Regions from separate parts of the Dickeya dadantii NCPPB 898 genome, predicted to be linked through region 2. Evidence: predicted binding sites of a transcription regulator. Region 2 holds the regulator's gene; each other region holds the start of a gene.

Region 1 (10,698 bases), 580 kb from region 2:
CCATCAACGGACAACACGTGCCAGCTAACCTGATAACTGCCGCTGACCAACGGCTTCTCCAGCGGTACCAACAGAACGTTGCGATGACCGATTTCCACGGTCGCCTTTCTCACGGGTACGTTCTGCCCCGCCAACGTCAATTCAACGCCGCTAAAAGCCGGCTCGATCTCTTCGGAGAACGACAGCATCAGAGAAGCAGGCGCGTTTTGCACCGGAATATCCTTATCCGCCGCTGGCGTCTGGCTTTTGAGGTGCGCATGCGCCAGCGCCGCATGGGAAATAACCAGGCTCCCCACCAACACCGCTGCATTCAGGGCCGGAAAAATTTTACGTTTCAACATGATGTTATCCTTTCTGACGATCCTGATTGCGTTCAGGAGACCAAGAATCAGCGGCAAGGATACGAGCCACCTGCCGCCTTGTCGAGGGACAGGACAGTAACAGAATTTGCCAATTGCACACTTCTGCTTTAAGTTTGTGGCGCAACAGAGAGGAGGCAATCATGGGATACAATCTGGCCGAACTTCCTTATGAAGAAATGGAAAAGGTCAATGTGGATCTGGCGGCATCCGGCGTGGCGTTTCGCGAACGCTACAACATGCCGGTGATCCCGGATGAAATCGAACAGCAGCAGCCCGCGCACCTGCGCACCTATTTCCGGGAAAGGGTCAGCTATTACCGGGAGATGTCCCGCCAGTTCTCCACCCTGCCTTACGACCCCAACAGTAAATAACAATTTTGTTTTCCGACATGGCTTCGGAGAGGCGTTATCCGGTACGGCCGGGTAGCGCCTGTTTACCGCCTGATTCCGGTTTCATACGGCCTTACCTGAACCGGATGCATAACTCGACGACCGCCCGCCAAAAAAACGTTTTTTTTCTTGCATCCCTGCGCAAACAGGAGGTTAATAAACAGGCAAACCAACCTTTTACCAAGCGAGGCTCAACATGAGTAAAGGACTGGACAGCAAGAAAAACGCCAAGAAAAAACCGCTGAAAACCGCCGCGCAGAAACGGGCGGAAAAGCGGGCTAAACGGGCTCAACCACAGTCTGAAACCAACTGAGTTGCCGCCGTTCTTCTGCTCCGCTGAACGGTTTGTCATCAAGGCAACATTTCTGCGATCACCCTCTGCCTCCCGACACCCGGTGATCGCAGTTTCAAACGCTGACCGACCTCTCTTGTTCCCCTATTCCGGCACTGCATCCATTCTGAGAATGCTTGCGAAGGTTACACGCCTGGTATCAGGGCGCTATTTCAACACCGGCTGGTGATTCAGCACCATCAGCAGGAAGGTGAACTCCTGTGCGATATCTTCAAACTGTGCCAGCCGGCCGGATTTCCCGCCATGCCCTGACCCCATATCGGTGTGCAACAGCAACAAATGGTCATCGGTTTTCAGTTCGCGTAGTTTCGCTACCCATTTGGCCGGTTCCCAGTACTGCACCTGAGAATCATGCAAGCCAGTGGTCACCAGCAGGTGCGGATACGCCTGCGCCGACACGCTGTCATAAGGGCTGTATTGTTTGATGTACTGGTAATCCCGCGCATGGTTCGGATTACCCCATTCGTCGTATTCACCGGTGGTGAGCGGAATGGACTCGTCCAGCATGGTGGTGAGCACGTCGACAAACGGTACCTGCGCCACCACGCCGCTAAACAGCGACGGCGCCATATTAATCACGGCCCCCATCAGCAACCCGCCCGCGCTGCCGCCCATCGCGAAGGTTTTGGTCGAATCGCCATAGCCGCGCGCCAGCAAGGCCTGCGTGACGTCAATGAAATCCGTAAAGGTATTCATCTTGTTGGACAGACGCCCCTGGTCATGCCATTGCTGCCCCAGTTCGCCGCCGCCGCGAATATGCGCCAGCGCATACACGAAGCCGCGATCCAGCAGGCTAAGACGACTGCTGCTGAATTCCGGATCCATACTGCTGCCATAAGCGCCGTAGCCATAGACCAGCAGCGGGCTTTGGGCCAGTTCGCAGTCTTTGTGATACACCAGCGAAACCGGCACCGACTCGCCATCGCGCGCCGTTACCCACAACCGCTCGCTCCGGTAATTTCCGGCATCAAAGTTTTTCACCTCTGATTGTTTGAGCGCCACCTGAACACCGGTTGCCATATCCAACTCATAGATAGTCATCGGCGTGGTCATAGAGGAATAGCCGTAACGCAATTGCGTACTCTCCGGCGTCGGGTTATAGCTCAGCCAGGTCACGTAGGCCGGGTCGCTAAAGGCAATCTGGCGGGACGCCTCCGTCTGCCAGTGAATATAACGGATGTGGGTCAACCCGCGTTCGCGTTCTTCGACCACGTACCAGTCGTCAAACAGCGAAAACCCTTCCAGCACCCGTTCCTGACGCGGGGCGATCAACGCGTCCCATGTCGACTCGCTGGCGTCGTGGGCACGATAAAAACCAAAGGTTTTGCCGTCTTTGTTGGACCGGACATAGAATGCGTCACGGAAATGATCGACCACATACTCGTGATCCGGCCGTCGCGGCACAAACAGCTGTGGTTTGGCTTGCGGATCGGCAGCGTCCAGCAACAGAATTTCCGTGCTGGTGGTGCTGTCGAGATAAATCAGGATATAACGCTCGGACGTGGTTTTATCCAGACTAAGGTAGAACGCGTCATCCGTTTCTTCGTACACCAGTTCGTCCTGCTGCGGATCTTCCCCCAGACGGTGGCGATAGACCTGATAAGGCAGCAAGGTCTGCGGATTTTTACGCACATAATAGAGAGTCCGGGAGTCCGCCGCCCACTCACTGCCGGCCGAGACATTTTCCAGCCGATCCGCCAGCCACTCGCCGGTGTCGAGGTCGCGAAACGTCACCACATACTGCCGACGGGACAGCAAATCTTCCGCCACGCTCATCAGTCGATTATCAGGGCTGACGCCCAGCGCGCCCAAACTGTAAAACTCGCTGCCGTCCGCCCGCTGATTGCCATCCAGCAATACCTGCCAGGCGTCGCTTCCCGTCTCCTGCTCCGGCTGACGCTGATAGATGGCGTAATCTTTGCCGGGCTCATAGCGGCTCTGGTAACGATAACCGCGTTTCACATAGGGTACGGAGACGTCTTCACCGGGGATCCGCGCCACCATTTCCTCATACAAGCTCTGACGCAGTGCGGCATGGGGCGCCATGACCCGATCGCAATAGCGATTCTCTTCCTGCAGCCAGGCCAGCACATCCGGGTTGTTGCGTTCGTCATCTCGCAGCCAATAATAATTATCGATGCGGGTATCGCCATGCATCGTGATTGCATGCGGGCGTTTTTCGGCTTGCGGCGCTTTCATCCACGTCACTCCTTTCCATTCATTGATCAGGCTCTGCCTCTCATCCGTACCACACTGGCGAGCCAACGGTGGTGAGACGGCGAATGCCCAAAGCCTGTCATGAATCATCGGGGGAATCCAGCTTGTGCCGAGATCTGCATGAATTTTCACTCGATTTTGCGTACCGGTACGCGAGTAATGCCAAACGCAAACGTTTTCGTTTATACTGCGGCCACGTTCGGGCCCCCGGTCTGCCCGTTTTTACTACAAGCTTTTTACAACACCATCAGGTATCAGGTTATGTTAACAATGGGAACAGCCCTGCGTCCCGGAGCCACTCGCGTTATGCTGCTAGGCTCCGGCGAGCTGGGAAAAGAAGTGGCGATTGAGTGTCAGCGTCTGGGTATTGAGGTTATCGCGGTCGATCGCTACGCCGATGCGCCGGCCATGCAAGTCGCCCACCGTAGCCACGTCATCAATATGCTGGATGGCGAAGCGCTGAAACAACTGGTGGCGCAGGAACGTCCGGATTACATCGTGCCTGAAATCGAAGCTATCGCCACGGATATGCTGGTCGCGCTGGAACAACAAGGGCAGCGCGTAGTGCCGTGCGCCGAAGCCACCCGTCTGACCATGAACCGCGAGGGCATCCGTCGGCTGGCGGCGGAAACGCTGGGCCTGCCGACGTCCAGTTACCGTTTTGCCGCTGACGAAGCCGCGTTCCGTCAGGCGGCCCATGAGTTGGGTTTTCCCTGTATCGTCAAACCGGTGATGAGCTCATCGGGGAAGGGCCAGAGCCTAATCCGATCGCCGGAACAACTGGACCACGCCTGGCGCTATGCGCAGGAAGGCGGCCGGGCCGGCGGCGGAAAAGTGATTGTGGAAGGGTTGGTAAAATTCGATTTCGAAATCACGCTACTGACCATCCATGCGGTTGACGGACTGCACTTCTGCGAGCCGATCGGCCATCGTCAGGAAGATGGCGACTACCGCGAATCCTGGCAGCCGCAGCAGATGAGCGAGCTGGCGCTGACGCGAGCTAAAGAGATCGCCGGTAACGTGGTGAAAGCGTTGGGCGGTTTCGGCCTGTTTGGCGTAGAACTGTTTATTTGCGGCGACGAGGTCATCTTCAGTGAAGTTTCGCCACGCCCGCACGATACCGGCATGGTGACGCTCATTTCGCAGGATCTGTCTGAGTTTGCGCTGCATGTGCGCGCGTTTCTCGGTCTACCGATCGGCGCGATTCGCCAGTACGGCCCGTCAGCCTCCGCGGTGATCCTGCCGGAATTGACCAGCAGCGATGTGCGCTATCAGGGGCTGGAGCAGGCATTGCGGCCGTATACCCAGATTCGCCTGTTCGGCAAGCCGGACATCGGCGGGCGTCGCCGTATGGGCGTCGCACTGGCGACCGCCGATAATACGGACGCCGCCGTACAACTGGCGAAGACCACCGCGTCAGCCGTCAAGGTGAGCGGCTGAGGTCCTATCAGGCTCATGCGCCGGCATGAGCCTGAATTCTCTCCCGATAACGCCAGAATCGTACGCCAGACAATGGTTTCCAGACAATGGTTTCCAAACAACGGTTTCCAGACAGCGGTTTGTTGTGACGACCGATGTCGCTTAAACAGGCTCAACGCGGTTTGTCGGCTCGCCTACCGAGCACAAAAAAGCCCGCGAAAGCGGGCTTGGGAAAGAATAAGGGAAAACATCGATCAGGCTGTCGCGCCGGCAACAGCTTCACGCGCCAACGCCGTGATGCGATCGTAATCGCCGCTTTCCAGCGCATCGGCCGGCACCAGCCAGGAGCCACCGACGCACAGCACGCTCTTCAGCGCCAGGTAGCCGCGGTAATTCTTCAGTGAGATCCCACCGGTCGGGCAGAAACGAATCTTGCCGAACGGACCGGCAATCGCCTGCAGCGCTTTTACCCCGCCGTTAGCTTCCGCCGGGAAAAATTTAAACTCGCGCAAACCGTAATCCATCCCCAGCATCAGTTCGGATACGGTGCTGATCCCTGGGATCAATGGAATAGTGCCTTCCGTTGCGGCTTTCAGCAGCGGCTCGGTCAGGCCGGGGCTGATGGCAAACTGCGCACCGGCTGCGGTCACTTCCGCCAGCTGTTGCGGGTTGGTGACCGTACCGGCGCCGACGATAGCATCCGGCACTTCCTGCGCGATCAGGCGAATCGCCTCTACCGCACACTCGGTACGCAGCGTCAGCTCCAGCACACGCACGCCACCCGCTACCAGGGCTTTCGCCATCGGTACCGCGTGTTCCAGTTTGTTAATCACAATCACAGGAACAACCGGACCGGCTGTCAGAATCTGTTCCGCACTGGTTTTCCAGTTTTTCATCGAGGGTAATCTCCAGTCATGCCCAACGGGCATCGATTAATGATCTGGCGCGCCCCTGCCACAGGGATCCGCGGTTACCCACGGACGTCCGACCGCACCGTCAGCTAAAAAACGCTAACGGCTTCGCCCCGCCTGCCGACGGGGCAAAACCGCTTATTCCACTTCGTTCCAGGAACGCCCATCTCGGGTAATCATGGCGACGGACGCGACCGGCCCCCAGGTCCCGGCCTGATAAGGTTTGGGGGAATCATTGTCCATTGCCCAGGCATCCATAATGGAATCCACCCATTTCCAGGCTTCTTCCACTTCGTCGCGGCGCACGAACAGCGCCTGAATACCACGCATGGTTTCCAGCAACAGGCGCTCATAGGCGTCCGCCAGATGTTGCTGGTTAAAGGTTTCCGAGAAGCTCAGGTCGAGCTTGGTGGTCTGCAACCGATGTTTGTGGTCCAGCCCCGGAATCTTGTTCAGAATCTGAATTTCTACCCCTTCGTCCGGCTGCAGGCGGATGATCAGCTTATTCTGCGGCAACTGCTGATAGGAATCATGGAACAGGTTAAGCGCCGGGTTTTTAAAGTAGACCACCACTTCCGAACATTTTGACGGCAGACGCTTGCCGGTGCGCAGATAAAACGGCACGCCGGACCAGCGCCAGTCGTCGATATCGACGCGAATGGCCACGAAGGTTTCGGTATTACTGGTCTTGTTGGCCCCTTCTTCTTCCAGGTAGCCCGGCACTTTTTTGCCCTGCACAAAACCGCTGGTGTACTGCCCGCGGACCGTCACTTCATGCACATTGGAACGATCGATACGGCGCAGCGAACGCAGGACTTTCACCTTTTCATCACGAATGCGATCGGTGCTCAGATCCGCCGGCGGCGACATGGCAATCATGGTCAGAATCTGCAACAGGTGGTTCTGGATCATGTCGCGCATTTGCCCGGCCTGATCGAAATACCCCCAGCGCCCTTCAATACCCACCTCTTCCGCCACGGTAATCTGCACGTGATCGATAGTGCGGTTATCCCAGTTGTTGGCGAACAGGGAGTTGGCGAAACGCAGTGCCAGCAGGTTCAGCACGGTTTCCTTGCCGAGATAGTGGTCGATGCGGTAGACCTGACATTCGTTGAAAAACTCCGCTACCTGATTGTTGATCACCCGTGACGACGCCAGATTGGTGCCCAGCGGTTTTTCCATCACCACGCGTGCCGGCTCCTTGTTCAGGCCGGCCTGCCCCAGACCGCGGCAGATAGCGCCGAAGGTGCTCGGCGGCATGGCGAAATAATTGATGGTGGTGCGATTTTGCTGATCGAGCATCGTACCCAACCGTTTGAATCCCTCGGTGTCTTCCACATCAAGGTTGCAAAAGTCGAGCCGATTGCTCAGGGTTGTCCACAATGCCGGGTCGAGCGGCTCCTTGAGAAAGGTTTCCAGCGCTTCGCGCACCACTTTGATATAGGCGTCTCGGTCCCACTCCGCCCGTCCCACGCCGATAATGCGGGTTTCCGGATGAATATGGCCTGCTTTTTCCAGTTGATACAGTGAAGGCAGCAATTTGCGGCGCGCAAGGTCGCCCTTTGCACCGAAAATAACCAGGTCACACGCCTGGGCTGTTGACGTTACCGCCATTTTCAATCTCCTCATTGCAGGACGCTGTAATTTTATTACATTAATAATGTACTCTTTTTGACACAAACCAGTAAACCCGTAATAAAACCACATTATCGGCTGATTCCGATACTACAAGGCCTCAGAACCTATTGTGCCGATGAAGAAAACGGGTCTGGCATCTGCCTAAAAGAGAAATTTCCCATCGTTTCTGACAGCCAGTTACTATTTTGAAAGTTAGACACACGTCATATTCTGACAAAAAAAGCTGATGACTTGTTGTGTCGACCTCTGCCAACCGTTACGGGCTCGTAGTATATTTCACAAAATCCGCATCGATTTCACCTTTGGCTGAAATCCAAAATACCATAGATGGTCGTTGTCATATGAATATGCTGGAAAAAATCCAGGGTCATCTGGAACTGCTGAGCAAATCGGAACGAAAAGTGGCGGAAGTCATTCTCGCGTCGCCTCAGACAGCCATCCACTCCAGTATCGCCACCCTCGCCGGCATGGCCGAGGTCAGCGAACCCACGGTTAACCGCTTCTGCCGCCGGCTGGATACCAAAGGCTTTCCCGATTTTAAACTGCATCTGGCGCAGAGTCTGGCCAACGGCACGCCTTATGTGAATCGCAACGTGGAAGAAGACGATTCGGTGGAGTCTTACACCAGCAAAATCTTCGAATCCACCATGGCCGGGCTGGAACATGTGAAATCCTGCCTGGATATTCAGGCTATCAACCGCGCGGTGGATTTGCTCACCCAGGCGCGCAAGATTTCCTTCTTCGGCTTCGGCGCCTCGGCGGCGGTGGCCCACGATGCGATGAACAAATTTTTTCGCTTCAATATTCCGGTGGTTTACTTTGATGACCTGGTCATGCAGCGCATGAGTTGCATGAATTCCGGCGAAGGCGACGTCGTAGTGCTGATTTCGCACACCGGGCGCACCAAAAGTCTGGTGGATATGGCGCGGCTGGCGCGGGAAAACGACGCCACCGTTATCGCTATTACGTCGGACGGCTCCCCCCTTTCGCGGGAAGCCTCGCTTACGCTGCGGGTCGAGGTGCCGGAAGATACCGATGTTTATATGCCGATGGTGTCGCGTATCGCCCAGCTAACGCTGATTGATGTGTTAGCCACCGGTTTTACCCTGCGGCGCGGCGCAAAATTCCGCGATAACTTGAAGCGGGTCAAGGAAGCATTGCGCGAATCGAGATTTGATAAGGAAGAACGATTCAGCAACCCGTTTAACTAATTATGTTATAACATCGGGTGGCAAGGGGTGATGCCCACGGGAAGAAATCCTGTCACTCAATCATAATTACAGGCACGGCATCCGGCAGTGCAGAGCGGCAGAAACGGTTCCTATGCGATGTCCTCTCCTGACGGCGTTACCACATTACAACAAGTTTCACCAGTCAACGGAGTTATACATGTCCAGACGGCTCAGAAGAACCAAAATCGTTACCACGCTGGGGCCGGCTACAGACCGCGACAATAATCTGGAAAAGATCATTGCCGCAGGCGCAAACGTAGTCCGCCTGAACTTTTCTCACGGCTCGCCGGAAGATCATCTTCTGCGTGCCAACAAAGTTCGCGAAATTGCGGCTAAACTTGGCCGTCACGTTGCTATTCTGGGCGACCTCCAGGGCCCCAAAATCCGTGTTTCCACCTTCAAAGAAGGGAAAATTTTCCTCAACGTGGGCGACAAGTTTCTGCTGGACGCCAGCCTTGGTAAAGGTGAAGGCGACAAGGAAAAAGTCGGTATCGACTACAAAGGACTGCCCCGCGATGTGGTTCCCGGCGACATCCTGCTGCTGGATGATGGCCGTGTGCAGTTGAAAGTCCTGGCCGTGGACGACATGAAAGTGTTCACCGAAGTCACCGTCGGCGGTCCGCTGTCCAACAACAAAGGCATCAACAAACTGGGCGGTGGCCTGTCTGCCGAAGCACTGACCGAAAAAGACAAGGCCGACATCATTACCGCGGCCAAAATCGGCGTGGACTTTCTGGCGGTGTCATTCCCGCGTACCGGCGAAGACCTGCACTATGCCCGCCGTCTGGCGCGCGAAGCCGGCAGCAACGCCAAAATCGTCTCCAAAGTGGAGCGTGCGGAAGCGGTGTCAACCGATGAAGCCATGGACGACATCATTCTTGCCTCCGATATCGTGATGGTCGCTCGCGGCGATCTGGGCGTGGAAATCGGCGACCCGGAACTGGTTGGTATCCAGAAAAAACTGATTCGACGCGCTCGCCAGCTGAACCGTGCGGTAATTACCGCGACCCAGATGATGGAGTCGATGATCACCAACCCGATGCCGACCCGTGCCGAAGTGATGGACGTCGCCAATGCCGTGCTGGACGGCACCGATGCGGTGATGCTCTCGGCGGAAACCGCGGCCGGCCAGTACCCGGCGGAAACCGTCGCGGCCATGGCGAAAGTCTGCCTGGGTGCGGAAAAGATCCCCAGCATCAACGTATCCAAACACCGCCTTGACGTGCAGTTCGACAACGTGGAAGAGTCGATCGCCATGTCCGCCATGTATGCGGCTAACCACCTCAACGGCGTTACTGCGATTATCGCCATGACTGAATCCGGCCGCACCGCGCTGATGATGTCCCGTATCAGTTCCGGCCTGCCGATTTTCGCCATGTCTCGTCACGAGCATACGCTGAATCTGACCGCGCTGTATCGCGGCGTCACGCCGGTGCAGTTCACCAGCTACACTGACGGCGTAGCCGCAGCTAACGACGCGGTGATCCTGCTGCGCGACAAGGGCTTCCTGGTGTCTGGCGACCTGGTTATCGTGACCCAGGGTGACGTAATGGGCACGGTCGGCACCACCAATACGGTGCGTGTGCTGCGGGTGGAATAATCACGTAGCAAATAGCAATATCACAACGTTCGTCGAACGTTCATTCAGTTAAAAAGCGGGGCGCAGTTATCGCGCCCCGCTTTTTTTTGTTATCGCCTATCTTGTTCTGCGGCGTAGCCCCCTACTTCACTCGCCTGAGCCGCCTATTGACTATCCAGCCCGCCAGACAGATTAGCCCGGCTGGAACTGGATTTGCCGTTGCTATAATCAACGTCATAACCGCCGGAGAGGTTGGCACGGCTGGAGCTCGTTTTACCGTCGCTATAACGGGTATCCAACCCGCCTGACAGGTTCGAGCGGCTGGTGCTGTAGGTGCCGTCACTAAAGTGGGTGTCATAACCGCCGGACAGATTAGCCCGGCTGGTGCTGGTCCGCCCATCGCTGTAGCGGGTATCGAACCCGCCCGATAAATTGGTACGGCTGGTGGATGTCGAGCCATCGTTATAACGGCAGTCCTGACCACCGGATAAATTGGCCCGACAGCTGTCAGCCTGAGAAAAAGGGATGTGTGCAGTCAGTAATGCAAGACATAAAAGTGATCGATTCATAAAACCCAACCTTTCTCCAAAAGGAATATG
Region 2 (10,698 bases):
TCGTCCGTTACCTGGGCCACCAGGCCCCGCTCTTGCAATTGTTGAATCAGATTGCTTGCCATCAAAGTCTCCATGTATAAACGACTGCACCTTTGCCGGTACACGATTTTTCGCCTCTTTGGCGAAAGAAAAATTCAGGGTGACATAGAATAAAGCGCCGACACCGCGAGTGCCAGCGCTTAGCGCAACAAATTCCGGTGATTTAGGGCGCCAGCCGGTCGATTGTCCAGCCTTCGCCCTCGCGCTGGTACAGAAAACGATCGTGCAAGCGGTGTTCGCCGCCCTGCCAGAACTCCATCGACTCGATAGTGACGCGGAATCCGCCCCAGAAACTCGGCAACGGAATCTCACCCTGCTGGAACTTCTGCTTCATCTCGAAGAACTTGCTTTCCAGCATGCTGCGGGCGGAAATGCGGCTTGACTGTTTTGAAACCCAGGCGCCGATCTGACTATCGCGCGGGCGGCTGTGGAAATACTTCATCACGTCCAGCATCGGTAGTTTTTCCGCCTTGCCCAGCACGATGACCTGACGCTCCAGCATGTGCCAGGGGAACAACAGGCTGATGCGGGAATTCATCGCCAGCTGCTGCGCCTTGCGGCTGCCCATATTGGTATAAAACACCATGCCTTTTTCGTCATAGTGTTTCAGCAGCACGATGCGCTGATAAGGCTGGCCCTGTTCGTCGACCGTCGCCACGCACATCGCGGTAGGGTCCGCCAGCTGTGCTTCGCAAGCCTGCTTTAGCCAGCGTTCGAACAGATCGAGCGGGTTGTCGGTCAGATCGTGGCGGCGTAGCCCGCCGCGGGTATATTCGCGCCGCAAATCGGCGATATCGACAGCGGTGGTATTTTCACCGGAAGCAATATTTTCACCGGGCGCGATCGCAACGCGGTTTCGGGTGTCAGGGTGGTGCGCGTCATCGTGTTCTGTGGTCATGAGGTCCTGCCGTTGCCTAACCGGGCGAGAAATAGAGAGGCTCATTCTGCGCCCGCGTCACCAAAATCTCAACGCCCGCAACGGCATGGACACGGATTACTTCAGCACACAGTCATTGACGATGATTCTATCGCCGCGCACGATAAACGCCTGATTTCCTTTGCTCCAGAAGGCATATCGGTCGTCGCTGTAACGCGTGCCGGACGCGGCAGGCACCTGGGGAAGCGTGTGAGATTCGCCATCCAGCAGGAAGGTCACGCTGTCGCCCTGCGGGCCGGGGTTCAGCGTGACGGTGAGCGGCATGGTGCCGCACTGGTAGTACAAGGTTTGCGGCTTCGCGGCCGGCATCAGTTGCGCGCAGCCGCTTAACAGCACGACGCCGGCGATCAGCAGTGATTTCATTCTATTGTTCTCCTGTTATTAGCGGATGCCGGCATCCCATCCGGACAAATCCAATAACGGAGCAGTCTATCAACAGAGCGCTGACGTACCTCTCGGCAAAATCCGATTACACGGGCATCGCCGGGTAAATGGCGCCAAGCACGGTTTCGCGGCTGGCGCCGGTCACGGACGGCAAATTGCCGGGCAACCCAGACAGGGTGCGAAACGCTAACCAGGCGAACGCCAGCGCTTCCATATCATCGCCACGGATGCCGAAGTTGTCGGTAGCGCTGACCTCAATGCCCGGCAGGCGCGCCGACAGTTGACTCATCAGCAGCGGATTGCGCGCCCCGCCGCCGCACACCAATACACGTTCGCAGCCGCCGGTCAGCAGCACTTGCCCGGCGATGGTTTCCGCGCTCAGCGCCACCAGCGTGGCCTGCACATCTTCCGGCCGCAGGCGGGGAAAGACCGCCAGTTGTCTTTCCAGCCATGCCAGATTGAAATACTCGCGCCCGGTGCTCTTGGGCGCCGGCAACCCGAAATAGGGATCGGACAGCATGTGGCTCAACAACGCGTTGTCCACCTGACCGGTTAACGCCCAGGCGGCGTCTTTATCGTATGGCTGCGCCCGGTTACGCCACACCCAGGCATCCAGCAGCATATTGCCCGGCCCGGTGTCATAACCTTTTACCGGACGCCCCGGCACCAGCACCGAAATGTTGGCGATCCCGCCGATATTCAACACAATTCGCCGTTCCACCGGGTGCTGCAATAGCGCGTGATGAAACACCGGCACCAGCGGCGCCCCCTGCCCGCCCAACGCCATGTCGCGGCGGCGGAAATCGCCGACCGTGGTGATGCCGGTCACGGCGGCGATACGATTGCAATCGCCAATCTGCAGGGTGCAAGGCGCATCGCTGTCCGGTTCATGCCAGACCGTCTGCCCATGACAGCCAATCGCGGTAATCTCGCTCGCACTCAGCCCGGTCTGGCGCAACAGCGCCTGCACCGCTTCGGCGAACAGCGCCCCGAGCCGGGTATCCAGTCGCCCTAATTCGGAGAGCGTCACGGCCTGGCCTTGATTCATGCTCAGTATCGTCTGCCGAATCGCCGGTGGAAGCGGATGGCAATAGCTGGCTTGCTGTGCGACGGTATGCTCATCAATGGCGGCCAGCACCACGTCGACACCATCCAGACTGGTGCCGGACATCACACCAATATATCTTCCAGACCTCATTGGGTTACCTTTGTTTTGTAAAATGGCCGTCTGTCACGACATAGTCTCAAATGACCAGACGATGCAGGCACGTTGCCGGTATACTGGATGTAGATTTTGTCTTTTTTGTCAGACTGATGCCAGCGTAGGTAAAAAATCGCCACTTGACTCGGTTTTTCAGAAAAAAAGGACTTCACAGGGAACTTTATAACGCGTTTATTATCAATTTAGGCGCGCTATTCTATCCTTAACATCAATTGAAACAGTAGAATGGTGCGTTCGACCACACCATGATGTGACAATAGATAATTCGTCGGCTTAGGCTGCGCCCCCGACACAGACACAGCTATAACAGGAGTCTTTCTATGATGAAACGTTTTCTCGTGATCACTTTAGCAGGTATCACACTGGCTGGCTGCGCCAATACCAGCACCCTGTCAGGAGACGTTTACAGTGCATCCGAAGCCAAGCAGGTTCAGACTGTAACCTACGGCACCGTCGTCTCTACTCGTCCGGTACAGATTCAGGCCGGTGAAGACAGTAATGTCATCGGCACCCTCGGCGGCGCCGTGCTGGGCGGGCTGGTCGGTAATACCGTCGGCCGCGGTACGGGCCGTAATCTGGCGACAGCCGCAGGCGCGGTTGCCGGTGGCGTTGCCGGTAACAGCATTGAAGGCGCGGTCAACCGCGTTCAGGGCGTGGAGCTGGAAATCCGTAAAGACGACGGCAGCACCATCATGGTGGTGCAAAAACAGGGCGATACCAAATTCCACGCCGGACAACGTGTGGCTATGGCCAGCAACGGCCGTTCCATCACCGTCTCCCCGCGTTAAGATTCGATTATCAATCACCACCCTCCGGGTGGTGATTGTCTAATGTCATCAATTCGGCTCGATATATCCAGATAACCATCATTCACACTATATACTCGACATACTGAGTTGCAGGTGCGTTGGCTTTATTATCTGGCCCATCCCTAGGCCTCACCCTTTTAGAGCCGCGACAAGCCGCGTTCAACCATGTTCCCGACAGACCTGCTCCCACAGATCCATTCCCAACAGAGTTGTCGCTCTCCCCAGTCATTTACTTATGCAAAATTCTGAGGATTCGATCGGTTGCCGCGTTACAAAGTTCATAATGAACCTTGCCCTGAAGGGCCAACGTTGCGTTGTTCAAAACGCCAGCGTGTTGTCCTGCGACTCGAATTATTTGAGTAATATGTTGTCTGAAATTCGAATTCGCCCGCCAAGACATTTACTTTTTCTATTAATTAAGACTGACTCTCATGTAATGCCAAAATGTTTTTTTCCAGCCGGGAGATAATAGTGGCCAACTCATCCACTTCCGCCGGGGTAATACCATTTAATATTTCGCTGCGTGTCTGATCAATAACGTCATTAACAGCCTGAATGATAGGATCCGCCATATCCGTTAACAGAATACGTTTAGCGCGTCGATCATGGGCACAGATGTGCCGGGTAATTAACCCCTTATCTTCAAGTTGATCCAACGTACGCACCAGCGAAGGCTGTTCTATTCCTATCGCTTTGGCAAGCTGAATTTGGGACTGCCCCGGAGGCAGTTGGTGAATATTATGCAGTGTGACCCAGTGCGTCTGCGTGAGCTCCAGAGGCTTCAATCGATGATCAATCAAAGCGCGCCATACACGAACCAACCGGGCTAAATCAGAACCTAACGGCAATTCCATCACTTCTCCTTATAGTTAGCATACTAAGCAACTTCCCTGGATTGCAATCAACTCTGATTTAAAACGAAAGTCTAATAAAAAAATGTCTTATTGTTATCTATCTATTCTAGCAAATAATAATTAATTAAAAATGATCTTGAACTTAATTTATATCATTAAATATCACCCTGCCGATTAAAACAAGGCTGGTTGATCTGGCTCGGAGGACACTGAATTTTTTTCACTTCGCTGGGAACGTTTCATCCTTTGCCGGCACAAACGCAGCACATCCTGTTTTTGCGCATCACTCATTGTCCCCCAATTAAAACGCTCGCTGCGGCTGCGAAAACAACCACGACAGAAGCCCCGGTCATCCGCCTGGCAGATACCCCGGCAAGGGTTGGGAACAGGAAAAAGTTCGAGCTGCTCAGCCACAGGACCTCCTCATCTGACGTCTTTATTGAAACCTTGATTGCCGTCACTGGCAAGCTTTCCGTAACGTTACCGAGTAATTAACCGCCATCTTCCCGTTTATCTCACCCTTTTTTCAGCAAGCGAACCTGAAAAGCAGCGCCCGGCCACAGGTTTGGACTCCCCCCGGCAACGACGTTATACTCAGGCCCTGTTGTTTCAGGCGGTAACGGAATGCACCCGGTATCGCCCATGACGGTTAACCCACTGATCAAAATAGGGGTCATTATGCGTTTACTTCATACCATGCTACGCGTTGGCGACCTGCAGCGCGCTATCGATTTCTACACCAAGGTACTGGGCATGCGTCTGCTACGCACCAGCGACAATCCGGAATACAAATATTCTCTGGCATTTGTCGGCTATACCGAGGAAAGCGAAGGCGCCGTGATCGAACTGACCTACAACTGGGGCGTGGAAAGCTATGAACTGGGCACCGCCTTCGGTCATATCGCACTGGGTGTGGATGACGTAGCGGGTGCCTGTGAACGTATCCGTCAGGCCGGCGGCAAGGTTACCCGTGAAGCCGGCCCGGTCAAAGGCGGCTCCACCGTTATCGCTTTCGTTGAAGACCCTGACGGTTACAAAATCGAGCTGATCAAACGCTCGCAGGCCGGTCAGGGACTGGGCAATTAATCATCCCGCCTTTGCTGTTCAGGTGCCGACAGGCGCCTGTCTTTCGGGGGAACGGTTATCCGCCGTCATGTACGGCTGCTGCATCCCCCGCCGGAATTTGCCATAATGCGCACTGCATGTTACTGAAGAAATAAGAAACGAATGGCTGAGAAAAATAACCTGAACGCCCTGAACGCGCGTTTTCGTGGCTTTTACCCCGTTGTTATCGATGTCGAAACCGCCGGGTTCAACGCGAAAACCGATGCGCTGCTGGAAATTGCAGCCGTAACGCTGAAAATGGATGAAAGCGGTTGGTTACAGCCGGACGAAACCTTGCATTTTCACATCGAACCGTTTGAAGGCGCAATTCTGCGGCCCGAAGCGCTGGCCTTCAACGGCATCGACCCTGCCAACCCATTGCGTGGCGCGGTGAGCGAATATGAAGCGCTGCATGAAATCTTCAAAGCCGTGCGTAAGGGAATCAAAGATCAGAACTGCAATCGCGGCATCATCGTGGCCCATAACGCGACCTTCGACCACAGCTTTCTGATGGCGGCGGCAGAACGCTGCGGCCTGAAACGTAACCCATTCCACCCTTTCGCCACCTTTGACACCGCCGCGCTCAGCGGGCTGGTGCTGGGGCAGACGGTGCTGGCCAAAGCCTGTATTGCAGCGGAGATCCCGTTCGACGCCAGCCAGGCGCACTCAGCGCTCTATGACACCGAACAGACAGCGCAGCTGTTTTGTGAACTGGTCAATCGCTGGAAGCGCATGGGCGGCTGGCCGCTGGCCTCAGGAACCGATACCGAAACGCCGCTGGCCGTCGGCAGTGAAGGGTAAGCCGGCGCGAACACCGGTGGTCGTGCCAATACCCTGCGGCATCAAAGCATCATAATCGTAACGATTAAAACGATATCAGGCAGCGCCGGGCTGCCTGATGCCGGGCTGCCTGATAGAGAGAAGGATTACTGCTGTTCCGCCTGCTGGGAGCGGTATTTGTCGGCGGTTTCTTTAATCAGTTGCTGCAGTTCGCCACGCTGGTACATCTCAATCACGATGTCGCAGCCGCCGACCAATTCGCCATCCACCCACAGCTGCGGGAAAGTCGGCCAGTTGGCGTATTTGGGCAATTCGGCGCGGATATCCGGGTTTTGCAGAATATCCACATAGGCAAAACGCTCGCCACACGCCGACAACGCCTGGACCGCCTGGGCAGAAAAACCACAGCTCGGCAATTTGGGCGAGCCTTTCATGTACAGCAGAATCGGGTTTTCAGCGATCTGAAGCTGAATTTTTTCAAGTGTCGTTGTCGTCATTTTATTGCTTCCTCAAGGGCGTGATGAGCAGCCCGTCAACGGCTGTTCATATGACTCGCGGCATACCGTGCCGTGCCGCTTCTGTTGCTTTGTATTCTAACGATAGCGACGGCCACAAAAAAACGCTATCTTTTGTAGGGTTTTATCCAGCTGAGCGTCAGCCAGAACAAAACAGCACCGAATCGGCTGATAATTAAGCAGCAGGCATCGTTGTTAACGTTTTCTCACTATTTTGTAGTAACAATGCCTTATTCCCCACTTTTTTATCAGGTCATTTTCGGGAATACTGTAAAGATTGAACGATTGAGGACAACATTCGGTCAGAATTATCATGCGTTTATTTATTACGCTCTTTTTATTATTTTTCAGTAACCTGTTTTTTAACCTGGCACAGGCTAATCCACATAGCGCTGCGGTTTTTCCGCGCAAAACCGGCGTGGAAACGGCGAATAAAGCTATTGAGGAATCCAAAAAAAGCAAGGTTGCTAAAAATACCAAAAAGGGTGCGGCGCCCACTCATGACAAAAAGCCGGAAAAAACCGCCAAAACCGCGCCTGCCAAACCCACCGCCGCTCACGATAAAAACGTCAAACCGCACAACGATAAAAAACCGGTGACAACCACGACCTCAGCCCACGCAACCAGCAAGAAACCGACGCAGGAAAAAAGCGTGCAGGCTAAAACGCCAGCCGGCAAAACCACGAAAAAGGACGCTCCGGCACAGGCGAAGAGCAGTCACAAGACGCATGAAACCGTTATTGCCAAAACGGCAAATAAAAAAGGCAAACCTGCCGCCGTCGACGAAACCGCTACCCTATCACCACACGGCAAGAGCAAAAAAGGCAAGCAAGATAAAGCCTCGCTGACCATCAGCGCCGCTCACCAAAAGCGCTATCAGCATGCCAAACTGACCGCCATGAACAAGCTGATGAGCCAGATCGGCAAACCCTACCACTGGGGCGGTGCGACCCCCTACTCCGGTTTCGATTGCAGCGGGCTGGTGTATTACGCTTATAAAGATGTGGTGAAAATCACGATTCCGCGTACCGCCAATGAGATGTTCCATCTGCGCGACGCCGCGCCTATCAAGAAAAGCGAACTGGAAAGCGGCGACCTGGTGTTCTTTCGGATAACCAACCGCGGTGCTGCCGACCATGTAGGCGTCTATCTCGGCAATGGTCGTTTCATCCAGTCGCCGCGTTCCGGCGCTGATATCAAAATCAGCAAGCTGAGCGAAGACTACTGGCAGGATCATTACGTCGGCGCCCGTCGCGTGGTCACGCCGAAGACGATGCGTTAAACAATTACCATGCGTTAAACAATTACCATGCGTTAAAGCGCTTCCGCTGGAATGACGCTATCCAAATACGGCAAAAGGGGCATCGCGCCCCTTTTTATTTTTCGATAGCCGTTTTCTGGTACCTGCCGTTGACAGCGACGAATGTGTCGCTGACGATCCAGGCGCCGTTAGCGCCACGCCGTCAGTTCAGCACCGCGCTCAGACTAAAGATGATGATCACTGCCAGTGAAGCCACTGTGGTGAACAGCGACATTTTCAAATTAGTATCCATAGTATTCTCCTGTATGTGACCGATGATCGCCGTCATCCCGTCATGTCTGAATCAAACCCCGATCCCGGCAGGTGGGGAAACATCATAAAGCATAGGTGTATTATCACCCGAGCGGCGTCAAAAAACCGCTTTCTGCGTCACAGAGATAAAACGAATTGCCTCTTCCACTTTTGCTCTAAATCGGCCAAAATCCGCAGTTTACTGTATACACTGCGTTGGTCGAAGCGTCAGCCCTCCCCTCAAGCTACACACCTCGGCATGTCTCCTCCTGAAATGTTGCCTTGTTGTCCGGCAGGAGATGAATTCACGCAGGCAAACGATTAACAACATATTTACTGCTGTAACAGACAACCTACTGTAACAGATGAGTTCAGGAGTCACTTTAGATGGCAACGATCAAAGATGTGGCAAAACGCGCGGGCGTTTCGACCACAACCGTATCACACGTGATCAATAAAACACGTTTCGTCGCCGAAGAGACCAAGGCTGCGGTGCGCGCGGCCATCGATGAATTGCATTATTCGCCGAGTGCAGTGGCCCGCAGCCTGAAAGTCAACCACACCAAATCCATCGGCCTGCTGGCGACATCCAGCGAGGCGCCCTATTTCGCCGAAATCATCGAAGCGGTGGAAAACAGCTGCTACGCCAGAGGCTACACGCTGATCCTGTGCAACTCCCATAATAATCAGGACAAACAGCGCGCCTACCTTTCCATGCTGGCGCAAAAACGAGTCGACGGCCTGTTGGTGATGTGCGCCGAATATCCGCCGGAACTGCTGTCCATGCTGGAGGATTACCGCCATATCCCGATGGTGGTGATGGACTGGGGCGAAGCCCACAGCGATTTTACCGATACCATCATCGATAACGCCTTTGCCGGCGGCTATATGGCCGGACGTTACCTGATTGAGCGCGGCCACCGCGACATCGGCGCCATTCCCGGTTCTCAGGGGCGCAATACCGGCAGCGGGCGTTACCTGGGGTTCCTGAAAGCGTTGAAAGAAGCCGACATTCCGCTACGGGAAGAATGGGTGGTTCAGGGCGACTTCGAACCGGAATCCGGCTACAAAGCGATGCACCAGATTCTGGCCCAGAAACAGCGGCCGACGGCGGTATTCTGCGGCGGCGACATCATGGCGATGGGCGCCATTTGCGCCGCCGACGAGCTGGGGCTGCGCGTACCGCAGGATATTTCGGTGATCGGTTATGACAATGTTCGTCACTCCCGGTATTTTACCCCGGCGCTGACCACCATTCACCAGCCCAAGGAGCGGCTGGGGCAGGCGGCGTTTTCCATGTTGCTCGACCGCATTACCAGCAAACGTGAGGAAGCCCAGACCATCGAAGTGCATCCGACCCTGATCGAACGCCGCTCCGTCGCCGACGGCCCGTTCCTCGATTACCGTCGTTAAAATTCAGACGATTCTGTTATATCTCGGTTTGGCTCTTCAATCAGGCGGCATCCCGCGCCACACATGGCGACGACGCGTGCTATCGCAGCTGAACACATGACTTAACGTGCTGCTTTAACCCAACGAATTCTTGTCGTCGGGTTAAAGCAGTCATACACTCCTCACTGTCTTTAACGACAATAATTATGAGCAGACGATGCTTTCGGCATCACGCATCGCCTTCGTTTCTATACGGTCTGTTGACCGCCGCATCTTTTTCTTACGGCCAGGGATAGACGCCTTTCGTACCGCTTTTCTCTTATTTCCTCTGGGACATCCAAGGGCTGACGATGGATTGAGTCCACCGAATGCCCTCTGTGGGTACATTTGTCTAATGTGTTCCTTGCACAGGTATTTTCCGGCAAGGTAGGGAGAAGTTATGAGTTTATCTTATGTGGAGGAGCTGGATGCAGCTAACCTATCCTGGTTCCGGATTGTCAATGAAATGCTATCGGCTGCCGACATCGTCATTAACGGTTCACGCCCGTTTGATATTCAGGTCAAAAATCCCGGTATGTACAAACGCATACTACGTGAAGGCTCGCTAGGATTGGGCGAAAGTTATATGGATGGCTGGTGGGAATGTGAACGGCTGGACATATTTTTCCACCGCGTGTTAAGTGCCGGACTGGAAAAACGGCTTCCTCACAGTTGGCAAGATACGCTACGGATCCTGATGGCACGGCTGACCAACCGGCAGTCTCGCCGCCGGGCCCGGCTCGTGGTCAAGGAGCACTACGACCTCGGTAATGATCTTTTCACCATGATGCTCGACCCCTACATGCAATACACTTGCGGTTACTGGAAACAGGCCGAAACGCTGGAACAGGCGCAGCAAGACAAGCTGCGCCTGATTTGCGAAAAGCTGCAGTTGCGTCGCGGCATGACTCTGCTGGATCTCGGCTGTGGCTGGGGCGGGCTGGCGGAATTTGCCGCCCGCCATTACGGCGTCAGCGTCACCGGCGTTACCATATCCCGCGAACAGCAGACGCTGGCACAGCAGCGCTGTCAGGATCTGGATGTCACTATTCTGCTGCAGGACTATCGCGA
Region 3 (10,698 bases), 1.2 Mb from region 2:
GGAAATGGCTGGGTAAATTTACCGGATTCTAGCCCAAATCGAGGGAAAATCGCAGTCTTGCCGCCGGATTATTCGGGCGTATGATCATTATGGTTCGACGTGCTATTACCGGTTCTTTCTCTGACTCATCATTCTCACTTCATCAGGTTGTTCACCATGCGTATTGAAGAAGATATCAAGCTGGGTTTTAAAGATGTACTCATCCGTCCCAAGCGTTCTACGTTGAAAAGCCGTGCAGACGTGGAACTGACGCGTGAGTTTACCTTTCTACACGCTGGCTGCGGCTGGTCTGGCGTACCCATTATTGCTGCCAACATGGACACGGTGGGCACGTTCCAGATGGCGCGGGTACTGGCGTCGTTTGAGTTGTTGACTGCGGTGCACAAGCACTATTCAGTGGCCGAGTGGCGACAGTTTGTCGACAGTACACCCGCTGCCGTATTGCGTCATGTGATGGTATCAAGCGGCACGTCTGATGGTGATTTCGAGAACATGCGGCAGATTCTGGCGTTATCGCCGGAGCTGAAGTTTATCTGTATTGATGTGGCTAACGGGTATTCGGAGCATTTCGTCAACTTTGTGCAGAAAGCGCGTGAAGCCTTTCCTGATAAGGTGATTTGTGCCGGCAACGTGGTGACCGGAGAAATGGTGGAAGAGCTGCTATTGTCGGGGGCGGATATTATTAAGGTGGGGATCGGACCCGGCTCGGTTTGCACGACGAGGGTGAAAACCGGCGTTGGTTATCCGCAACTGTCGGCGGTGATCGAATGCGCCGATGCGGCACACGGTCTGGGGGGGCAGATTGTCAGCGACGGCGGCTGTACCGTGCCGGGCGATGTGGCCAAAGCCTTTGGCGGCGGCGCCGATTTCGTGATGCTGGGTGGCTTGCTGGCGGCGCACGAAGAGTGCGGCGGCGATATCATTGAAGAGGACGGCCGGAAAATGATGCTGTTTTACGGCATGAGTTCCACCTCCGCGATGGAACGGCATGTCGGCGGCGTTGCTGAGTACCGTGCGGCGGAAGGCAAGACGGTACGTCTGCCATTGCGCGGTCCGGTAGAACATACCGTGCGCGATATTCTCGGCGGGTTGCGCTCTGCCTGTACTTACGTGGGTGCGTCACGCCTGAAGGAGCTGACCAAGCGCACGACCTTCATTCGGGTCGTCGAGCAGGAAAATCGGGTGTTTAACGGCTGACCCCCCTGCTGATATATCCCACCTATTCGCGTTGCAGGACAGCCAACGCGCCGGCAACGTGAAGTGTATGACGTGAACTTGAGGTGTGACGTGGATATGTACTGGCGAGCTCAGGCGCCTGCCAGTACATTCCCTAACTGGAAAATCGGCAGATACATGGCGATGACCAGTGTTCCCACCAGCCCGCCGACAATAACCAGTAACAGCGGTTCCAGCGTTTGCGTCAGTGTGTCCGCAAATTGCCGGGTATGATTCTCATACCAGCCTGCCAGCCGGGCAAACAACTGATCCAGCGCGCCGGTTTCTTCCCCGACACTCACGAGTTGATGGCAAGGGGCAGGATAGAGCAACGGATCATCATGGATAGCTTGTCCGAGCGGAATGCCCTGTTCAAGCCGGCTTTTGATCTCAGCGAGCGATTGCCGATAAACCGGGTTATTCAGCGTTGCGGCGGCGCTCAGACCGGAAGGCAGCGTCAATCCCGCCTGCTGCGTCATCGCCAGAGTATGAAAGATTTGGCTCAGGCAATGGCCTCGTACCAGAGTAGATAGCAGCGGTAGCTTCAGCAGTAGCCGTTGCTCCCGTTTTTGCCATTCCACTTTTTGCCGGCGTATTTGCCGGTAGCCCAGTAATATCACCACGGGAAGGGTGACGAGCAGCACACCGTGACGACTCAGCGCATCCGATAATCTCAGCATCATACGGGTCAGCCAGGGGAGCGGCGCATCAAATGAGGCGTACAACCCGGCGAATTCCGGTAATACCAGCGTTAACATCAGCAGGGCGACCAGTAGCCCCACTGTAATTACAAAGGCCGGATAGCGCAGGGCCTTGATCACCTTCCCGGTCAACTGGCGCTGGTTTTCCTGATAGTTTGCCAGTCGGGCGCAGCAGTCATCCAGTTTCCCGGTCAGTTCGCCGACAGACACCAGCGAACTGCACATCATCGGAAAGGCGGCGGGATAATCGGCCAATACTTCCGATAACGCGCGCCCCTGTGCGACCTGCTGGCGGATTTCCTGCAACAGGCAGCGCCAGCCCGCTTTTTCGTGCTGGCGGCCAAGCAGGTCCAGCGCATCCAGTAACGGCAATCCGGCCTGCAGCAATGTCGCCAGTTGCCGGATGATGACCGAGAGCTGAGGGCCTCGCCAGTAACGCGGCGTCAGGTATTGCCCGGTTTTGAGGCGCAAAGGCTGGTAGCCGAGTTCCAGCAGATACTGGTAAATCTCATTCCGGCTAGTCCCGATGCGTTCACCGGCGCAGAATTCGCCATCGCTGCGAAGCGCTTGCCAGTAATAGAGTTTCTGTACGGCCATCATTTGCCCTTATTCAATGCTCTCACCCACCACCCGATAGACTTCCTCCAGCGAGGTGATGCCTTCGTGAACCAATGACAGCCCGGCGGATAGCAGCCCGGTTTCCCGTTGCAGGGATAGTGGCTGGTTGCTGTCGGACCATGATGCGGAGCCGGACAATACGGAACCAGATAATGCGGAACCAGACAGCGTCTGCTGAAGCGCTGGCGTGACTGGCAGCAGTTCATAAAGCGCCGACCGGCCGTAATATCCGGAAAAACAGTGTTCGCACCCTGTCGCCCGCCATTGCCGTAACGGGCCTTGCCACAGCTTGTCAGGCAAGGCTGTCGTCTCTTCGCTCAACTGGCGGCAATGCGGGCATAATCGTCTGACCAGCCGCTGGGCGATCACCAGCTTGAGGGCGGCGGCCAGCAGATAACCGGGAATTCCCAAATGCCCCAGACGGACCAGCGTGTCGGCAGCGGAGTTGGTATGCAGGGTAGAGAGCACCAGATGGCCAGTTTGCGCTGCTTTGACGGCAATCTCTGCCGTCTCGGCATCGCGGATTTCGCCAATCATAATCACGTCCGGATCCTGACGCAGCAGGGCGCGCAGTACCCGAGCGAAATCCAGCTGACTTTGGGTATGAATTGCGGTCTGATTGATGCCGGCCAGCGGAATCTCAACGGGGTCCTCCACACTGCAAATATTGCGGCTGACGTCATTTAGCCAGCGGATGGCGCTGTACAGTGTGAACGTCTTACCGCTGCCGGTGGGGCCGGTAACCAGAATCAACCCTTGAGGCAAACTCAGCGTCCGTTTGAATTGCTGCAACGCGTGGGCGGGCAGGCCCAGCGCATCCAGTTCCAGAGCCTGCTGTTGTGTCTGCAGGACTCTTAGCACCACTTTCTCGCCGCCCTGAACCGGCAACGTGGCGATGCGCAGCGAGTAAGCATGTTGATCCAGCCGCAGGCTGAACTGACCGTCCTGCGGCAAACGTCGCTCGGCGATATTGAGTTTTCCCATGATTTTGAGCCGGGCAATCAGTCGCCCGGCCAGTGAATCCGGTGCGGACGGGATTTCATGCAACACCCCGTCAATACGCAATCTGACACGGTAACCGGCAGGCAACGGCTCGAAATGGATGTCAGACGCGCGCCGCTGGATCGCCAGTTTCAGCGTCTGATTGATGAACTGGACCACCGGCGCGTCATCGGGTTCGTCTAATGTTGGTGCGGTAGTCTGATAAGGCACGATGGTTTCTTCGGCCTGCGGCGAGGTAAGCTGTTGTTCCAGCCGCGCGGCGGGCCATTGCTCGACCAGAACTCGTCGGTGGCTGGCGAAACGCAGCGCGGCAACCAGCTCTTCTGCTACCAGACCGGCCACGGCGATGGAAACCACCTGCTCATCCATATCCAGCAGCAGGGCGTGATAGCGTCGACAAAGTAATTGCAACTCATGTTGTAACGCGTTGTGAGTCATGATCATCACCCACCTGTAGCGTCAAAACGAAAGACGTCTTCACATGCCTGACGCAGGTTATCTGCGTTGGCGCCGGTCTGGCAGGCCCTCGTCCAGCGGGAAGCGCCGTTCTGAGTATCCAGCGAGGGCGTCATGACGACGCTCAGCCCTTGCAGTGTCGACTGGCCGGTCAGGGTAATGATGCCCTGATTGACCGTGATCGCACTGACATAACGCGATGTGGTTGGCGTTGGAATCCCCTGGCTGCCCGCGCTGCACCCGTCCAGCCCCGCGTTACTGAGGCTGCAGAGATCCACAGCGGTTTTATAGGCGCTCATGGTTTGCAGCATGTCGGTCATGGCGGCTTTTTGCAGATAGCCCTGATACGCCGGGATCCCCAGCGCGCTCAGGATGGCGATGATGACGATGACCACCATCAGTTCAATAAGTGAAAATCCTTGTTGTGTCATGTTATTGGTTCCCTGGTGTGGCTGGTGGCGGCAGGATAACGACAAGAGGCGTGGCTGGCGACGGCCAGGTTTTCAATCAGGAATCCGCTACGAAAACCAGGAGTGCAACGATTGGAGGTTGCAGAAAACAGGCGCGCTCGCTCGCAGAATGATGGGGTAAAGCGAAAAAGACGTTAGCGAAAAGGCAAGGAAGGCAGCAGGATAACCACCAACCCGGAGACGCCGGGCTGATGGAGTAGAACCGTGATGGAACGCGAAGAGCTAACTAAAACGCATCGACAGATCGAGCGCCTGCACATGTTTGGTCAGCGCGCCGACCGAGATATAGTCAACGCCGGTGGCGGCGTAATCCGGCAGCGTTTGCAGCGTCACGTTGCCGGAAACTTCCAGCAGCGCACGGCCATTCGTCAGTGTTACCGCTTCGCGGATGCCTTCCAGCGTGAAGTTATCCAGCATGATGATATCCGCGCCGGCGCTCAGCGCTTGTTGCAGTTCATCCAGCGTCTCCACCTCGACTTCCACCGGCACATCACCGCGCAGCTGGAAGGCTTGCTCGACAGCCTGTTTGATGGAACCGGCGGCGATAATGTGGTTTTCCTTGATCAGAAACGCATCCGACAGGCCGAGACGGTGGTTGCTGCCGCCGCCGCACAGTACCGCGTATTTAAGTGCGGTGCGCAGACCGGGCAACGTTTTGCGTGTGTCCAGCAATCGGGTGTGAGTACCCGCCAGCTGCGCCACATAGCGGCTGACTTCAGTTGCCACGCCGGACAGCGTTTGCAGGAAATTCAGTGCGGTGCGTTCACCGGTGAGCAGTACGCGGGACGGGCCGCGCAGCCGGCACAGCGGCTGATTTTCCGTCAGAACATCACCGTCGCGGACCAGCCAGTCGATGGCGATGTGACCGCCCAACTGACGAAACACTTCGTCCAGCCAGCGCTGCCCGCAGAAAACGCCGGCTTCGCGGGTAATGATCACCGCGTTGGCCTGCGTTTCCGCCGGCAACAGTTGCGCGGTGATATCGCGCTCCGCGCTGACATCGCCACCGAGGTCTTCACGTAATGCCAGGCTTACGCCGACGGGGATATCCTGCTCAATGCGGCTGAAAAGTTCAGCCTGACGCTGTTCCTGACTATAACGACGTGTTGTCATCATTTTGCTCCGACTTGCTCCGACGGAAATCCTGAATTCGTGCCGCCCCGGTTAGTAGGCGGCGGTTACATTAAATATTTATATCATTCAACGTATTGTTTGAGTTTATTTGGTATCCCGGCTATGACCGGGATACGCAATGGTGGAGGATTAGAAGTTGTAACCGGCCACCAGGTAATAGCCCCATCCAGTGGAGCGGACATTGAACGGGCCACGGCCGAAATCCAGCTCGGTGCCATCGGCCCACTGACCGCCATTATGGAAGTAACGGGCGACGACCGAGTAGTGCCAGTGATCATAATTCAACGCCAGAATATGGCTGGAGGCAATCGCATTGCTGGTGCGGGACGGACCGGCGTTATTAGCCAGGTCGGAGCCGAAGTCGAAGTTGGTGAAGCCGATATAGGTCAGCTTGCCGCCCCACAATGAGGTAATCGGGTAAAAGTATTTGATTTTGAAACGGTAGCCATCCCACCGATCTTCATTCGGCGCGCCGTAGTTCTGCCCCTGATACTTGGCATAGATATTGGCGGACAGGGACAGGTCGGTTCCGGTATCGATATCGGTTCCCAGACCTACGTACCAGGTGCTCTGGCGCGAGTCGTTATTTTGGCCTTGATCGTAGATGATGTTGTTGGCGACGTACCACTCTTTGAATGGCCCGAAGCCCAGTTGGGTATTGGTCAGTTTATCAATGGAAAAACGCGGTTCGATCTCCATGAACAGCGGAGAGCCTTTGTCCCAGATGCCGCGATCTGGCGTGTTGCCGGCGCCAAAGACTTTCGGCACGTCGACATAGCCATAGAAGTCAAACCAGTCTTTATGGGCGAAAGCTTCATATTCCAGATACAAATCATTGTTTAACTGAGGTCCGAAACGAGTGTGATAGCTGCCCACCACATTGATGCTCTGGTGCCACCAGTCGGAGAGGTATTGCGGGGAATTCCCGTCGGCAAGGGTAGGTAAACTGTACGACAGTGTACTGATTGCACAGGCGGCAAGGATTTTTTTCATGGCGATTCTCTGTATTGCCAGAACCGTTGTCAGCCGCCTGGCGTGTACAGCCTGACCAGCGGATAGCGATTCGGAGCGTGATAACAAAACTGTAATAACAAACATAAGTGCTGAGAAACTTTCCGGCGATGCGCAGTGACGAAAACGTTTGCCTGCGGTGGCGCGCGCGTCGGGTGCCTGTCGGAAAGAAGGGGCGCAGCATACCAGAAGAAGAGAAGAACATCATGGTTTGTGTGCGTATCCAGGCGTGGTCCTGGCGGATAAGTCGGAATGCTTTTTTTAACACGTCAGGAACATGATGGATGCGGTAAGATGGTCGGCATGATGAGTGCGATCAGTCGGTTAGACGGTGTAACGCCTTGCCCGGATTGAGCATGATATAAACAGGTCGGGTGGGCGACGATCGTTTGCTGAATGGCATGTCAGAGAAAAGGAGCGTTGATGAAAGTGGAGCATGGCTGGCTGACAGACGTCAGACACGTTCTGTCGCCGCATCAGGATGACCGCCCGGGAGGCGAGTTGCCTTCTCTGCTGGTGATTCACAACATCAGCCTGCCTCCGGGCGAATTCGGCGGGCCTTATATCGATCAACTGTTTACCGGTACGCTGGATGGGGGAGCGCATCCCTATTTTGCCTCAATATGCCACCTGCGGGTGTCGGCGCACTGCCTGATTCGCCGCGACGGCGAAATCGTAGAGTATGTGGCGTTCGATCAGCGGGCCTGGCATGCCGGAGTGTCACAGTTTGACGGGCGAGAGCGCTGTAACGATTTCGCCATCGGCATTGAACTGGAAGGCACCGATACGCTGCCGTTTACCACAGAGCAGTATGCGCGGCTGGCGGAAGTGACCCGGCTGCTGAGCGCGACCTATGGCATTACGCCAGCTCGTATTACCGGGCATAGCGATATCGCGCCGGGACGCAAGACCGACCCCGGTCCCATGTTCGACTGGGCGCGGTATCAACGGTTATGGCAGACACAGCCGGAACAAGGGGAGTAACCACTGATGACGTTGTTTAGCCTATTGCTGGTTCTGGGGTGGGAGCGGTTGTTTAAACGTGGCGATCATTGGCAACTGGATCACCATCTGGAACGGGTGTTCCGTCATCTTTCCGCACCATCGCTGGTACAGACTTTGCTGCTGGCTATCGCCGGAATGGTGACGGTGCTGGCGGCGCAGTGGCTGCTTAGCGGATGGCTATTCGGCTTGCCGCTGTTGTTATTATGGATTGTGGTTGGGCTGCTGTGCATCGGCGCCGGGGAAACGCGGCAGCACTATCATCGCTATATTCAGGCCGCCCAGCGTGGCGAGGCGGATGCCTGCCGGGAAATGGCCGAGGAGCTGGCGCTGATTCACGGCCTGCCGTTGGATGCCAGCGAACGTGAACGGCTAAAAGAATTGCAGAACGCGTTGCTGTGGCTGAATTTCCGTTTTTATCTGGCGCCATTGTTCTGGTTTGTGGCTGCCGGCCCTTACGGCCCGGTGGCGCTGGTCGGTTACTCGGTGCTGCGCGCACGGCAATGCTGCCTGGCCCGTCATCACACGCCGCTGGAGCGGGCGAATTCCGGCGTCGATACTTTACTGCACTGGCTGGACTGGATCCCGGTGCGGCTGGCTGGCGCGGCCTATGCGCTGCTGGGGCATGGCGAGAAGGCGCTGCCGGCCTGGTTTGCCGCCATGATGGACGTGCGTTCTTCCCAATACTGGGTATTGACGCAACTGGCGCAATTTTCACTGGAGCGAGAGACGCATAGCGATCCGATTTCCACCCCGAGGGCGGCGGTGTCGCTGGCGAAGAAGGTAACGCTGGTGCTGGTTGTCGTCGTGGCGCTGCTGACTATTTACGGTACGCTGGTATAACGCAGGGGTGGAATAACGCAGGCGCGGGGTGAAAACATCATGGCCGCCGACGCGGCCATGATAGAAGTGTTAAGGTTTAGCGACGCTTTTTGAAGCGATAACCGATGCCCAGCACCGCCAGCCAGACCGGGATCAGTAAGACAGAGATCTGAATTCCCGGCGTCAGATACATGATCACCAGAATACCGGCCATAAATGCCAGACACAGATAGTTGCCGAACGGGAACCACAGCGCTTTAAACCGGGTCTGAACCCCTTCGCGCTCTTTACTGGCGCGGAATTTCAGGTGCGCCAGACTGATCATCGCCCAGTTGATGACCAGTGCGGACACCACCAGCGCCATCAGCAGCTCAAACGCTTTGCCGGGCAATACATAGTTGATCAGCACGCACAGCGCGGTTGCCAGCGCAGAAACGCCAATCGCCACTACCGGCACGCCGCGACGGTCTACTTTCAGCAGCGATTGCGGGCCGTTCCCCTGCTTGGCCAGGCCGTACAGCATGCGGCTGTTGCAGTAGACACAGCTGTTGTATACCGACAGCGCCGCCGTCAGTACCACGATATTCAGGATATTGGCGACCAGCTCACTGTTCAGCGCGTGGAAAATCATCACGAACGGGCTACCGCCTTCGACCACTTTACCCCACGGATAGAGCGACAGCAGAACGGTCAGCGAACCGATATAGAAAATCAGGATGCGATAAATCACCTGATTGGTGGCGCGGGGAATGCTTTCTTCCGGTTTGTCTGCTTCTGCGGCGGTAATCCCCACCAGCTCCAGCCCGCCAAAAGAGAACATGATCACCGCCATCGCCATAACCAAACCGACGACGCCGTTGGGGAAGAAGCCGCCTTGCGCCCAGAGGTTGGTGACGGTGGCTTCCGGTCCGCCGTGACCGCTCAGCAGCAGCCAGCCGCCGAACGCGATCATGCCGACAATCGCCACGACCTTGATAATCGCGAACCAGAATTCCAGTTCGCCGTACATTTTTACGTTGGCAAGATTAATGGCGTTAATCAGCACGAAGAACACCGCGGCGGAAACCCAGGTGGGAATGTCCGGCCACCAGTACTGAACGTAGATGCCGACGGCGCTCAGCTCCGCCATCGCCACCAACACGTAGAGCACCCAGTAGTTCCAGCCGGAGGCGAAACCAGCAAAGTTGCCCCAGTATTTATAGGCGAAGTGGCTAAACGAACCGGCCACCGGTTCTTCCACTACCATTTCGCCCAACTGGCGCATGATGAAAAACGCGATCAGACCGCCGATCGCATAACCCAGCAGGACGGACGGCCCGGCCATTTTGATTGTTTGCGCGATCCCAAGAAACAGCCCGGTACCAACCGCACCCCCCAGAGCAATCAACTGTATATGACGGTTTTTCAGGCCGCGCTGCAGCGTACCGTCTTGTTGATCTTGCATACTTTTACCCTCTGCCGATGAAAAGACAAACCGTTCACCGACGGTGTGGCGCGGGCTGGCGTTTGTCTTTTTACGTATGTGTAATTTTATATTTACGACGCTGACAAACCTAAATCGCCGCCAACGCTATCGCGCGTCAGAGAATAGTGATAAGCGCAGATAATTGCACTGATTTCTTGCGAGGCACGACATAAAAGTGTGATGTCATGATCACCGTCATCTGTACGGTATGGGGGCGCTATTTTATCGTGGCGTGGACAGGAAGCGGTGTGGTTGCCTTATCCATGTCATACAGCTGCGATATGTTAGAAATATTGCTGAATAAGACGATGGCGAGTTACATTCATTTTGAATTCTTATGCTTTTATTTTGAATTTAAATGCTAATTGTTGCGGGTTGAACGGTTCAGCTTTGCCTGATTAGGGTTTCAAAAAAGTTAAAACGCCCGGGCTTCAAGAATGGTCATACCACTGACCGATTCGTGCTTTTGCCACAAGATTGTGGGCATTTGTTAAAAAGTGAGGTGATTGGTGATTTCGCACAACGTCCGTATGGACAGAAGGTGAATACTTTGTTACTTTGTGCGTCACGTTTTTAAAATTGGTATTACCAATTGACTCCGCGCTTTTTCGCCGGGAAGAATCCACATGGCCTACAGCAAGATCCGTCAGCCCAAACTGTCAGATGTGATTGAACAGCAACTGGAGTTTCTGATCCTTGAGGGAACCTTGCGCCCCGGAGAGAAACTGCCGCCGGAACGCGAACTGGCAAAACAGTTTGATGTTTCCCGTCCCTCGCTGCGCGAGGCGATTCAACGGCTGGA

The links. The regulator PurR, encoded in region 2, represses purine synthesis genes. The targets are predictions, from matches to a motif close to CANGCAAACGTTTGCNTG.
Region 1: the regulator PurR is predicted to act here: its motif matches at 3,486-3,503, upstream of purT (formate-dependent phosphoribosylglycinamide formyltransferase).
Region 3: the regulator PurR is predicted to act here: its motif matches at 6,727-6,744, upstream of DDA898_RS17990 (nucleoside-specific channel-forming protein Tsx).

The regions. Positions count from the first base shown of each region.
Region 1 is NZ_CM001976.1:2,243,222-2,253,919, reverse strand. It holds gene copC (copper homeostasis periplasmic binding protein CopC) at 1-341, opposite strand, end outside; gene DDA898_RS10395 (DNA polymerase III subunit theta) at 503-733, shown strand; gene DDA898_RS10390 (S9 family peptidase) at 1,251-3,302, opposite strand; gene purT (formate-dependent phosphoribosylglycinamide formyltransferase) at 3,582-4,760, shown strand; gene DDA898_RS10380 (bifunctional 4-hydroxy-2-oxoglutarate aldolase/2-dehydro-3-deoxy-phosphogluconate aldolase) at 4,994-5,635, opposite strand; gene zwf (glucose-6-phosphate dehydrogenase) at 5,789-7,264, opposite strand; gene DDA898_RS10370 (MurR/RpiR family transcriptional regulator) at 7,630-8,499, shown strand; gene pyk (pyruvate kinase) at 8,678-10,120, shown strand; gene DDA898_RS10360 (hypothetical protein) at 10,264-10,668, opposite strand.
Region 2 is NZ_CM001976.1:2,825,883-2,836,580, forward strand. It holds gene tyrS (tyrosine--tRNA ligase) at 1-65, opposite strand, end outside; gene pdxH (pyridoxamine 5'-phosphate oxidase) at 203-937, opposite strand; gene DDA898_RS12875 (MliC family protein) at 1,034-1,339, opposite strand; gene anmK (anhydro-N-acetylmuramic acid kinase) at 1,446-2,558, opposite strand; gene DDA898_RS12885 (outer membrane lipoprotein) at 2,903-3,370, shown strand; gene slyA (transcriptional regulator SlyA) at 3,808-4,245, opposite strand; gene DDA898_RS22380 (DUF1289 domain-containing protein) at 4,420-4,659, opposite strand; gene gloA (lactoylglutathione lyase) at 4,924-5,331, shown strand; gene rnt (ribonuclease T) at 5,473-6,150, shown strand; gene DDA898_RS12905 (Grx4 family monothiol glutaredoxin) at 6,276-6,626, opposite strand; gene DDA898_RS12910 (C40 family peptidase) at 6,958-7,926, shown strand; gene cydH (cytochrome bd-I oxidase subunit CydH) at 8,108-8,197, opposite strand; gene purR (HTH-type transcriptional repressor PurR) at 8,584-9,609, shown strand; gene cfa (cyclopropane fatty acyl phospholipid synthase) at 10,028-10,698, shown strand, end outside.
Region 3 is NZ_CM001976.1:4,004,564-4,015,261, reverse strand. It holds gene DDA898_RS18015 (GMP reductase) at 157-1,197, shown strand; gene hofC (protein transport protein HofC) at 1,308-2,513, opposite strand; gene gspE (type II secretion system protein GspE) at 2,523-3,974, opposite strand; gene ppdD (prepilin peptidase-dependent pilin) at 3,980-4,423, opposite strand; gene nadC (carboxylating nicotinate-nucleotide diphosphorylase) at 4,685-5,575, opposite strand; gene DDA898_RS17990 (nucleoside-specific channel-forming protein Tsx) at 5,726-6,589, opposite strand; gene ampD (1,6-anhydro-N-acetylmuramyl-L-alanine amidase AmpD) at 7,031-7,591, shown strand; gene ampE (beta-lactamase regulator AmpE) at 7,598-8,452, shown strand; gene DDA898_RS17975 (amino acid permease) at 8,529-9,875, opposite strand; gene pdhR (pyruvate dehydrogenase complex transcriptional repressor PdhR) at 10,523-10,698, shown strand, end outside.